3 regions of the Erwinia persicina genome follow, and region 3 is predicted to be linked to each of the others. Evidence: riboswitches for the same ligand, from Rfam matches in the RefSeq annotation. Region 3 holds a riboswitch; each other region holds the start of a gene.
The links. Region 3 has a riboswitch for thiamine pyrophosphate ahead of K6L24_RS08565 (TenA family protein). Riboswitches for the same ligand answer to the same signal wherever they lie in the genome.
Positions count from the first base shown of each region.

Region 1: another riboswitch for thiamine pyrophosphate. It lies ahead of K6L24_RS21650 (FAD-dependent oxidoreductase); the one in region 3 lies ahead of K6L24_RS08565 (TenA family protein).
Region 2: another riboswitch for thiamine pyrophosphate. It lies ahead of thiC (phosphomethylpyrimidine synthase ThiC); the one in region 3 lies ahead of K6L24_RS08565 (TenA family protein).

Region 1 covers NZ_CP082142.1:19,785-23,060, reverse strand. The annotation lists gene K6L24_RS21660 (thiazole synthase) at 1-300, opposite strand, end outside; gene thiS (sulfur carrier protein ThiS) at 304-501, opposite strand; partial or broken gene K6L24_RS21650 (FAD-dependent oxidoreductase) at 498-1,429, opposite strand; TPP riboswitch at 1,584-1,705, opposite strand; gene K6L24_RS21645 (choline transporter) at 2,035-3,276, shown strand, end outside.
Region 2 covers NZ_CP082141.1:4,342,505-4,345,780, forward strand. The annotation lists gene nudC (NAD(+) diphosphatase) at 38-811, opposite strand; gene K6L24_RS20045 (Rsd/AlgQ family anti-sigma factor) at 887-1,393, shown strand; TPP riboswitch at 1,584-1,684, shown strand; gene thiC (phosphomethylpyrimidine synthase ThiC) at 1,769-3,276, shown strand, end outside.
Region 3 covers NZ_CP082141.1:1,915,810-1,919,085, reverse strand. The annotation lists gene K6L24_RS08575 (carbohydrate porin) at 1-187, shown strand, start outside; gene K6L24_RS08570 (LLM class flavin-dependent oxidoreductase) at 234-1,259, opposite strand; TPP riboswitch at 1,359-1,463, shown strand; gene K6L24_RS08565 (TenA family protein) at 1,528-2,217, shown strand; gene K6L24_RS08560 (ABC transporter ATP-binding protein) at 2,214-2,960, shown strand; gene K6L24_RS08555 (ABC transporter permease) at 2,957-3,276, shown strand, end outside.

The DNA of each region.
Region 1 (3,276 bases), on a different replicon from region 3:
CGTATCGGCATGACCGATCACCTCCAGCTTGATCCACCGCGTATCAAACAGCTCACGCGCCATATGGGCCGTGGTGACGGCCTCCTTCACGCTGTGACAGCCCGCCGTGTTCGGCAGAACCCGCTTATTCAGCCCGGTCAGCAGCTCACGAAAGGCGGTACCGTGGCTGCCTTCACGGCGCAGACTGACGGTGATAATTTCACTGCCGGAGGCCGCAAGCGCCTGCTGCAGGATCGCCGGAGAGGGGTACCCGGCGGTACCGAGCAGAAAACGTGACTGGGGTACAAAACCGTAAAACATCGTTTATCCTCCCTGCATGGGTGACAGGACTTCGAGTTCACAGCCTGGTGTGATCGGCTGCGTTTCATAGCGGGTGCGGGGCACGAACTGTCCATTTAACGCGCTGGCGACACAGCCTGCGTCAATCTGTTGTTCGCGCAGCAATTCCGCCAGGGTGCGGGCGGCAGTATCGACCGGCTGGCCGTTAAGCTGAATTTTCATATCAGGTTTTCCTGTATCAGTTGCTGCATCAGGTTTTCCGCCATCACTGGCGCGAGAAGAAAGCCGTGCCGGTACATGCCGTTAACGGACCAGACGCCGTTATGGCGATGAATGGCAGGGACATTATCAGCGTAAGCCGGTCGCAGCCCGGTGCCGCTTTCCAGCACTCTGGCTTCGGCCAGTGCCGGGTGGATGGCGTAAGCGGCACTTAACAACTCCATCATGGCGCGGGCGCTAATGGGGCTGTCATCATGGCTTTCCACCATGGTCGCCCCCAGCATAAAGCGCCCCCCCGTGCGCGGAACGAGGTAACAGGGAAAGCGGGGATGGAGCAAGCGGACGGGCCGGGAGAAGTGCACCTCATCGCTGTGCAGGATCAGCATTTCACCGCGAACGGCGCGCAGTCCCGGTTGTTCGTGGGCAGCGTGGATCCCCGGCAGTCAATAACCGTGCCGCCGGGCTTGTCCTGATGGAAGTCAACGCCGTGTTGAAGCAGGCTGGCCCGCAGTTGCTGCAGCGCGCTGCGCGGGTCGAGATGGGCCTCGCCGGCAAAGAACAGCCCGCGGGCAAAGCGCCCTTCCAGGGCGGGTTCCAGCGTGACCGGTTCCACCCACTGATGGGCGTGCGTCATGCGCGAAAAACGGGTGAGTTCAGGCGCGTCGCGCGGGGGAGCGACCACCAGGGTGCCCTGATGCTCCACGCCTTTGACACGCGCAGCCCACCACGGGGCAGACCGCTGGCCCAGCTCAACAACCTCCGCCGGGGCGCTTTCGCCTTCGCACCAGGGGGCCAGCATTCCGCCTGCCCAGTGGGATGCCGCATCATGCTGCGGTGAAGTGATCACCTCCACGGCCTGGCCGTGCTCTGCCAGCATCGTGGCGATGCACAGCCCGGCCACGCCGTCACCGATCACAGACCAGCGGCTCATGAGGTAAGGATCCTGACAGGGAGAAGGGGTGTTACCAATAGCGTCACGTTAGCCTCTCAAAACTTGATGAGACCCGTGATAAGGATAAGGAAAAAGGCGGAGGCGGAATAAACACAGGCCTGCGCGCGGGTACGCTGGGTGGCCGGCTGGCCCGTCATCAGGGTACGCGTCTTCCTACGCCAGTATCAACTGGGTCAGGTTCTAAGGGTCGCTACGCCGCGATAAATCGCTCATTAGCCTCTCAGTCTCTCTGGCGAGACTCCCCTGACAGGAACCAGTTGTATTTTACCGGGTGGGAATCGTCAAGCGATATGCGGTTTTAATGGGGAAAAAGACGGCATTTTGAGACGCTGAAATTTTTTTTAATTGAATGCTCAATCAATAAAAACTATCATTCGTGCTTCTGTTTACACAAAATTTACTTTCCGGAGGCGATTTGAGTCAAGAGTTATAACGATTAATCAATAAATTACACTAATATTCATCCTGATGGTTCTCCCAGTGTAATTAGCGGATATACGGCGGATTTTACCCAGTATGCGCTAATGCGCGCTTCGCAGAGCGGACTTCAGGTTCTTTCCCTGATCATTTTTTGCGGAGACATTATGCCGACGACTGAAATACCAGGAAAGCCTCAAAAAGATCGTATCAACCCCGTGGTTTTCTACACCTCAGCAGTACTGATTCTGCTGTTCTCCATGACGACTATTCTGTTCACTGATTTTTCCGATCGCTGGATCAATCGTACCCTCGACTGGGTATCCAACACCTTCGGCTGGTATTACCTGCTGGCCGCCACGCTGTATATCGTGTTCGTTATCTTTATGGCCTGTTCCCGCTTTGGTTCCATTAAGCTCGGCCCTGAGCAGTCCAAGCCCGAGTTCAGCCTGATGAGCTGGGCAGCCATGCTGTTTGCTGCCGGTATCGGTATCGATCTGATGTTTTTCTCGGTCGCCGAGCCGGTCACACAGTATATGATGCCGCCAGAGGGCCAGGGACAGACGATGGAAGCCGCGCGTCAGGCGATGGTCTGGACGCTGTTCCACTACGGTCTGACCGGCTGGTCCATGTATGCCCTGATGGGCATCGCCCTGGGTTACTTCAGCTACCGCTACGGCCTGCCTCTGACCATTCGTTCGGCCCTGTACCCTATTTTCGGTAAACGTATCAACGGGCCAATCGGTCATACCGTGGACATCGCCGCCGTACTCGGGACGATTTTTGGTATTGCCACCACATTGGGCATCGGCGTTGTGCAGCTGAACTATGGCCTGAAGGTGCTGTTTGATGTACCGGAAGGGCTGACGGCGCAGGCCGGGCTGATCGTGCTGTCGGTCATCATGGCCACTATCTCGGTCACCTCTGGCGTGAATAAGGGCATTCGCTTCCTGTCAGAGCTCAACGTGCTGCTGGCCTTTGGTCTGATCCTGTTTGTGCTGTTCGTCGGTGATACCAGCTTCCTGCTGAACGCGCTGGTGCTCAACGTCGGGGATTACATCAACCGCTTTATGGGCATGACGCTGAACAGTTTTGCTTTCGATCGTCCAACTGAATGGATGAACAACTGGACGCTGTTCTTCTGGGCCTGGTGGGTCGCCTGGTCACCGTTTGTTGGCCTGTTCCTGGCGCGTATTTCCCGCGGCCGTACTATCCGCCAGTTTGTGGTAGGGACGCTGACCATTCCATTTATCTTTACCCTGCTGTGGCTGTCGATCTTTGGTAACAGCGCCCTATACGAGATTATTCACGGCAATATGGCCTTCGCTGAAGAAACCATGGCGCACCCGGAGCGCGGCTTCTACAGTCTGCTGGCACAGTATCCTGGCTTTACTTTCAGCGCCTCAGTG
Region 2 (3,276 bases), 2.2 Mb from region 3:
ATAAAAACAATTCCTAAAAGACATATTCCCAGCGTGATTATTCCGCCTCTGCGCGACATAAAACAACGGTGTCCTCAATCAACCTGCGCGCAACGGTTCCGGCAGGCGGTAGCAGTGGCAGAGCATCAAAACGATACCAGCCAGCGGATAACAGCTCTTTCGGATCGATATTGATCTCGCCAGCGTCATAATCAGCCATGAAAGCCATCATTAATGACTGTGGAAAGGGCCAGGGCTGTGATGAAACATAGCGCAGATTTTTTACCGTGATCCCACTCTCTTCCATCACTTCACGCGCTACCGTCTGCTCAAGGGTTTCCCCGACTTCCACAAAACCGGCCAGCACGGTGAATACGCCGTTCCGGTGCCGGGTATGCTGCGCCAGCAGTATTTCTTCGCCACGCCGGATAGCCACGATAATGCAGGGAGCGATTTGTGGGTAGTAACGCTGGCGGCAGTGGCTGCACAGGCAGGCCCATTCTGTTTTACTGTGGTGCATTTCATGGCCGCAGTAACCACACCAGCGGTGAGAGCGGTAAAATTCAGCCAGCTGGATGCCACGACCAACCAGCTGGAACAGGCCGCTATCCTGATCGAGCAACTGCCGCAGCGATCCCATTTCCTGGGGACGGGTATCCCGGATCAACCATACCGTCTCGCCCTGCCACTCCCCAATCGGGGATCCCAGGGATCCTTTCAGGCCGAGTGAATCTGCGCTCCCTCGTGGAAGTTCGCCTTTTGGTAACCAAATTTTATGTTCCATGCTGACAATCCACCAGCCAGCGTCTACGCTTAAAATTTCCTGTTCCATCATTTTGCTCATCATCCTCAGCTTAAAGACTGGATTGAGGTCAGACGTTAAAATATAACACTCACGGAGTAGAACATGCTTAACCAGTTGGAAGTCCTCACCGCGCGCGTTGGCGGGTGCAGTGAACTGGTAGACTTTTGTCTGCGCTCACGCAAGCAGTTGCTGATTGCCTATTATCACATGGCTGGTATCAAGCCTAACAAGGATACGCTGACGACGCTCGATGAAAACGCGCTGGATATGTTCTGCCAGAATCTGGTGGATTACCTTTCAACGGGCCACTTCACTGTCTACGAACGATTTATCAAAGAGTTGGAAGGCACAGAGCAGTTGGCTAAAGCGTCGCTTATTTACCCTTCATTAAAAGCCAATACCGACCTGATTATGCAGGTTTATGATTCTCATCTGGAAAGCGCTATCGATCACGATAACTATCGGGAATTCCAGCATGCTCTGTCGGTTGTCGGTGAAGCGCTGGAGGCACGTTTTACATTGGAAGATAAATTCATCAAGCTGGCGCTGGAAAAAAACGCGGAAAATCAGGAAGCGGCTAACGCCTGTACGCTCGCGCGCCCGGCCTGACCTGCAGCGGTCATTTAAACTTCTTGTCGTTTCCAAAAAGCCCCTTTATGCTGAATGGGCTGTCAGGGTGAAGTCTGCTTAGCCCTTTCAGTGCCCATTTTGTGGTTTAAGCGTCGCCCGGTCGGCGCGCTTACGTCTGGTGCGTGAGCATCCAGGCTGGCTGGCTATAAAAGCCGCTTAAAAGACACTATTCTTCTTGTCGGAGTGCCCTTAGGGGCTGAGACCGTTAATTCGGGATCCGCGGAACCTGATCAGGTTAGAACCTGCGAAGGGAACAAGAGTAAAATCTAAAACGCTGTGAAATGAGTTTTCTCACAACGTTCTTATTACTCCCGCCTCCAGGCAAGCAAACTTCCCTTTTATCAGGAAATTGCTATGTCTACTCATGAAAAACCTGTCGTTGAAAAAAAAAGCCGTCGTCGCGAGCAGCGGGCGGAAGCGCAACAGTTTATTGATTCCCTGCGCGGTACCGCTTTCCCGCATTCAAAACGGATCTACCTCAGCGGGTCACAGCCGGATATCCGTGTACCAATGCGTGAAATACAACTCAGCCCAACCACCGTGGGCGGCAGTCAGGATCGGCCGTTGCTGGAGGAGAATGAGCCGGTGCCGGTATACGATACGGCGGGCCCTTACGGCGATCCGGACGCCACCATTAATGTTCATGCCGGACTGCAAAAATTACGCAGCAACTGGATCCTTCAGCGCAATGATACCGGGCAGGTCAGTGAGGTCAGTTCGACATTTACGCAGCAACGCCTGGCCGACGAAGGACTGGATCATCTCCGCTTTGAGCATCTGCCACGTCCACGCCGTGCACTACCGGGTCGCTGTGTGACTCAGATGCACTATGCCCGCCAGGGCATAGTGACGCCGGAAATGGAGTATATCGCCCTGCGTGAAAATATGGGCCGCGAGCGGATCCGCAGTGAAGTGCTGCTGCAACAGCATCCCGGGCACAGCTTCGGCGCGCATCTGCCCGACAACATTACCCCCGAGTTTGTCCGTCAGGAGGTTGCCAGCGGACGTGCCATTATCCCGGCCAATATTAATCACCCGGAATCAGAGCCGATGATTATTGGCCGAAACTTTCTGGTGAAGGTAAACGCCAATATCGGTAACTCTGCGGTCAGCTCTTCTATTGAGGAGGAAGTGGAAAAACTGGTGTGGTCGGTTCGCTGGGGGGCCGATACGGTCATGGATCTGTCTACCGGCCGCTATATTCATGAAACCCGCGAGTGGATCCTGCGCAACAGCCCGGTTCCCATTGGCACGGTGCCCATTTACCAGGCGCTGGAAAAGGTGAACGGCGTGGCGGAGGATCTGAGCTGGGCTATCTTCCGCGATACCCTGCTTGAACAGGCTGAACAGGGCGTAGATTATTTCACTATCCATGCTGGCGTCCTGCTGCGCTACGTGCCCATGACGGCAAAACGCCTGACCGGCATCGTCTCGCGCGGTGGATCCATCATGGCAAAATGGTGCCTGTCACACCACCAGGAGAGCTTCCTCTATCAGCATTTCCGCGATATCTGTGAAATCTGCGCGGCCTATGATATCTCACTGTCACTGGGGGACGGACTGCGTCCGGGCTCCATCCAGGATGCTAACGATGAAGCGCAGTTTGCCGAACTGCGCACGCTGGGCGAGCTGACCAAAATCGCCTGGGAATATGATGTTCAGGTAATGATTGAAGGACCCGGCCACATCCCGATGCAGATGATCCGCGTCAATATGACAGAACAGCTCGAACACTGTCATGAAGCCCCGTTTTACACCCTGGGCCCTCTGACCACAGATATTGCTCCGGGTTACGACCATTTTACCTCCGGCATCGGTGCCGCGATGATCGGCTGGTTTGGCTGCGCGATGCTATGCTACGT
Region 3 (3,276 bases):
CTTCCAGCCGGGGCGCTACGACATTCATACCCTGCATACCTCCTGGCAGCTTCCCGATATCCTCGATATGCCCAACTTCACGGTCTATCTTGGCGGTTACGCGTCATGGCTGAATGCCGCCGATGACGATCGGGGAAATCATCAGCCACGTTATGGCGCACGCGTGCGGGCGAAATACCTCTTTTAACACTGACGTCACCGCCAGGCAGGCCTGGCGGTTCCCCAGCCCCCGGTTAGTTACGCCATCCCAGCCCTGGCGCCACATGCTTAAGGATCGCTTCAATGGTGTGCGCGCAGTAATCCACCCCCAGCTGATTCGGCACGGTGAGCAGCAGCGTGTCGGCTTCGGCAATCGCTTCATCCTGCGCCAGCTGTTCAATCAGCCGGTCCGGTTCTGCGGCGTAGCTGCGGCCAAAAATCGCCCGGGTTTTCTCATCAAGATAGCCCACCTTGTCCCCCTCTTTGCCGCTGTTGCCAAAGTAGGCACGGTCCCTGTCATTCACCAGCGCAAAGATACTGCGGCTCACCGAGACACGTGGCGTGCGCAGGTGTCCGGCGGCTTTCCAGGCATCCCGGTAGGCGCGGATCTGAGCCGCCTGCTGAATGTGGAAGGGTTCACCCGTCTCATCGTCTTTCAGCGTTGAGCTTTGCAGGTTCATGCCCAGCTTTGCCGCCCACACCGCCGTGGCATTGGAACCGGCCCCCCACCAGATACGGTCACGCAGCCCTTCAGAGAACGGCTCCACGCGCAGCATCCCAGGGGGATTGGGGAACATCGGCTGCGGGTTTGGTCTGGCAAAGCCTTCGCCGCGCAGCACATCCAGCAGCACCTCGGTGTGATGACGCGCCATATCCGATTCATTTTCCCCTTCTGCGGGCTGATAGCCGAAATAGCGCCAGCCGTCGATCACCTGCTCCGGCGAGCCACGGCTGATGCCGAGCTGCAGACGCCCCCCGGAGATCAGGTCAGCGGAACCGGCGTCTTCCGCCATATACATCGGGTTTTCATAGCGCATATCGATCACCCCGGTGCCAATCTCAATGCGCCGGGTTTTCGCCCCGACGGCGGCCAGCAGCGGGAAGGGGGAACTTAACTGACGGGCGAAGTGGTGGACGCGAAAATACGCGCCGTCTGCACCGAGCTCTTCCGCCGCCACGGCCAGGTCGATAGACTGTAACAGGGCGTCAGCGGCTGAACGGGTGCCGGACTGCGGGGACGGTGTCCAGTGACCGAATGACAGGAATCCAATACTTTTCATAGGGTTTCTCAACAGGATAAAACGAATCAATTCAGTATAAGTACGCGCTATCTCGCCACCTGGCAAGGATTGCTATCCAAAATGAATTATCGTATAACAATTCACTCCGAGGGGTGTCCTGTATGGGCTGAGATGGCGTAATAAGCCGAACCCTTTGAACCTGATCTGGGTCATGCCAGCGAAGGGACGGGTAGGCATTATTCTCGCCTGATCACACCTCCGCGCACCTGGATCGCCACTTAAATGAGGGGATTCTGTGTCGAACACCATTGAGCCTGTCGATTTCAGCCACGGCCTGTACGGACGTTTACGCCAGCAGGCGGGGAACGACTGGCAGGACTATGTGGCGCATCCGTTTATTCAGCAACTTTCACGCGGTACGCTGCCCGAAACCGCCTTTCGCCGCTATCTGACCCAGGATTACCTGTTTCTGATCCACTTTGCCCGTGCCTGGGCGCTGCTGGTCAGCAAGCTGCGCACGCTGCCGGAGATGCGTGCCGCTACCGCTTCGCTCAATGCCATTGTCAGCGAACTGCCGCTGCACGTCCGCTACTGCGAGAGCTGGGGGCTGAACGAGGCACAGATGGCTGCTGAACCGGAGGCGGCAGAAACCATGAATTACACCCGCTACGTGCTGGATATCGGTCACTCAGGGGACGCGCTGGATCTGCTGGCCGCCCTGCTCCCCTGTGTGGCAGGGTATGCCGAAATCGGCCTGGGCCTGCTGGCCTCTCCCAGGACGGTGCTGGCTGGCAGCCCTTACGCTTCCTGGATCCGCAACTATGCGGACCCGGACTACCTCACCGGGGTGCGTGCCGCCCTTGCACTGCTGGAAACGGTCGGCCAGCAGCGGGGAGCCGAAAGCCGCTTCCCTGCCCTGTCCGAGATTTTTACCACCGCTACCCGCCTGGAGTCGGCTTTCTGGCAGATGGGACTCAACGCGGTAGCGACCCCATGACCGCCCATTCCGCTTCGCCACCGCCGGGCATCGCGGTTCGCCATCTGACGCTGCGCTTCGGCCCGCGCCCGCTCTTCAGCGATCTCAGCGTGGATATTCCCGCCGGGCGTTTTGTCGCGCTGCTGGGGGCCAGCGGCTGCGGCAAAACCAGCCTGCTGAAGATCATTGCCGGGCTGCTTCCGCCCGACGCCGGTTCGGTCTGCGGCAGCGACGGCCTGCCGCTGGCCGGGCGCATCGCCTGGATGGGTCAGAAAGATCTGCTTTATCCGTGGCTGTCGATCCGCGACAACGTCACCCTCGGCGCGCGGCTGCGCCGGGAGCCCGCCGATACTGACCGGGCTGACCACCTGCTGGCGCGCGTCGGACTGCACGACTATGCCGGCCTTCGTCCCGCCGCCCTCTCCGGCGGCATGCGCCAGCGTGCGGCCATCGCCCGCACCCTGTATGAGAACCGCCCCGTTGTGCTGATGGACGAACCCTTCTCTGCGCTCGACACGCTGACGCGGGCGAAGATCCAGACGCTGGCCGCTGAGGTGCTGGCGGACCGCACCGTACTGCTGATCACCCACGACCCGATGGAAGCCTGCCGCCTGAGCCACCATCTGCTGGTGCTCTTCGGGCACCCTGCGGCCATCGACGACACTCATACCATTGGCGGTCTGCCGCCGCGCGCGCCGGATGATGCTCACCTGCTGAAAAGCCAGGGGGCGCTGTTACAACAGTTGCTGAGGGCGGCAGGATGAGGGCCAGCCTGGCAGGTCACGCTCGCGGGCTGATGATTTTTGTGGGGCTGATCCTGCTGTGGTGGCTGTTCACCCTGAGTGCCATTCCCGCGTTTTTGCTGCCCTCACCCATCGCGGTAGCCAGTGCGCTGTGGCAGGGGGGCGCCTTTCTCGCTTATCACAGCCTGATCACCGCATCGGAAGTGCTGGCCGGGCTGGTGCTGGGCGTGTTGCTGGGGTCACTGCTGGCCATCCTGATGATCGTCTCCCCCCGTCTGCAGCGCTGGCTGATGCCGGTGGTGCTGACCAGCCAGGCCATTCCGGTATTTGCACTGGC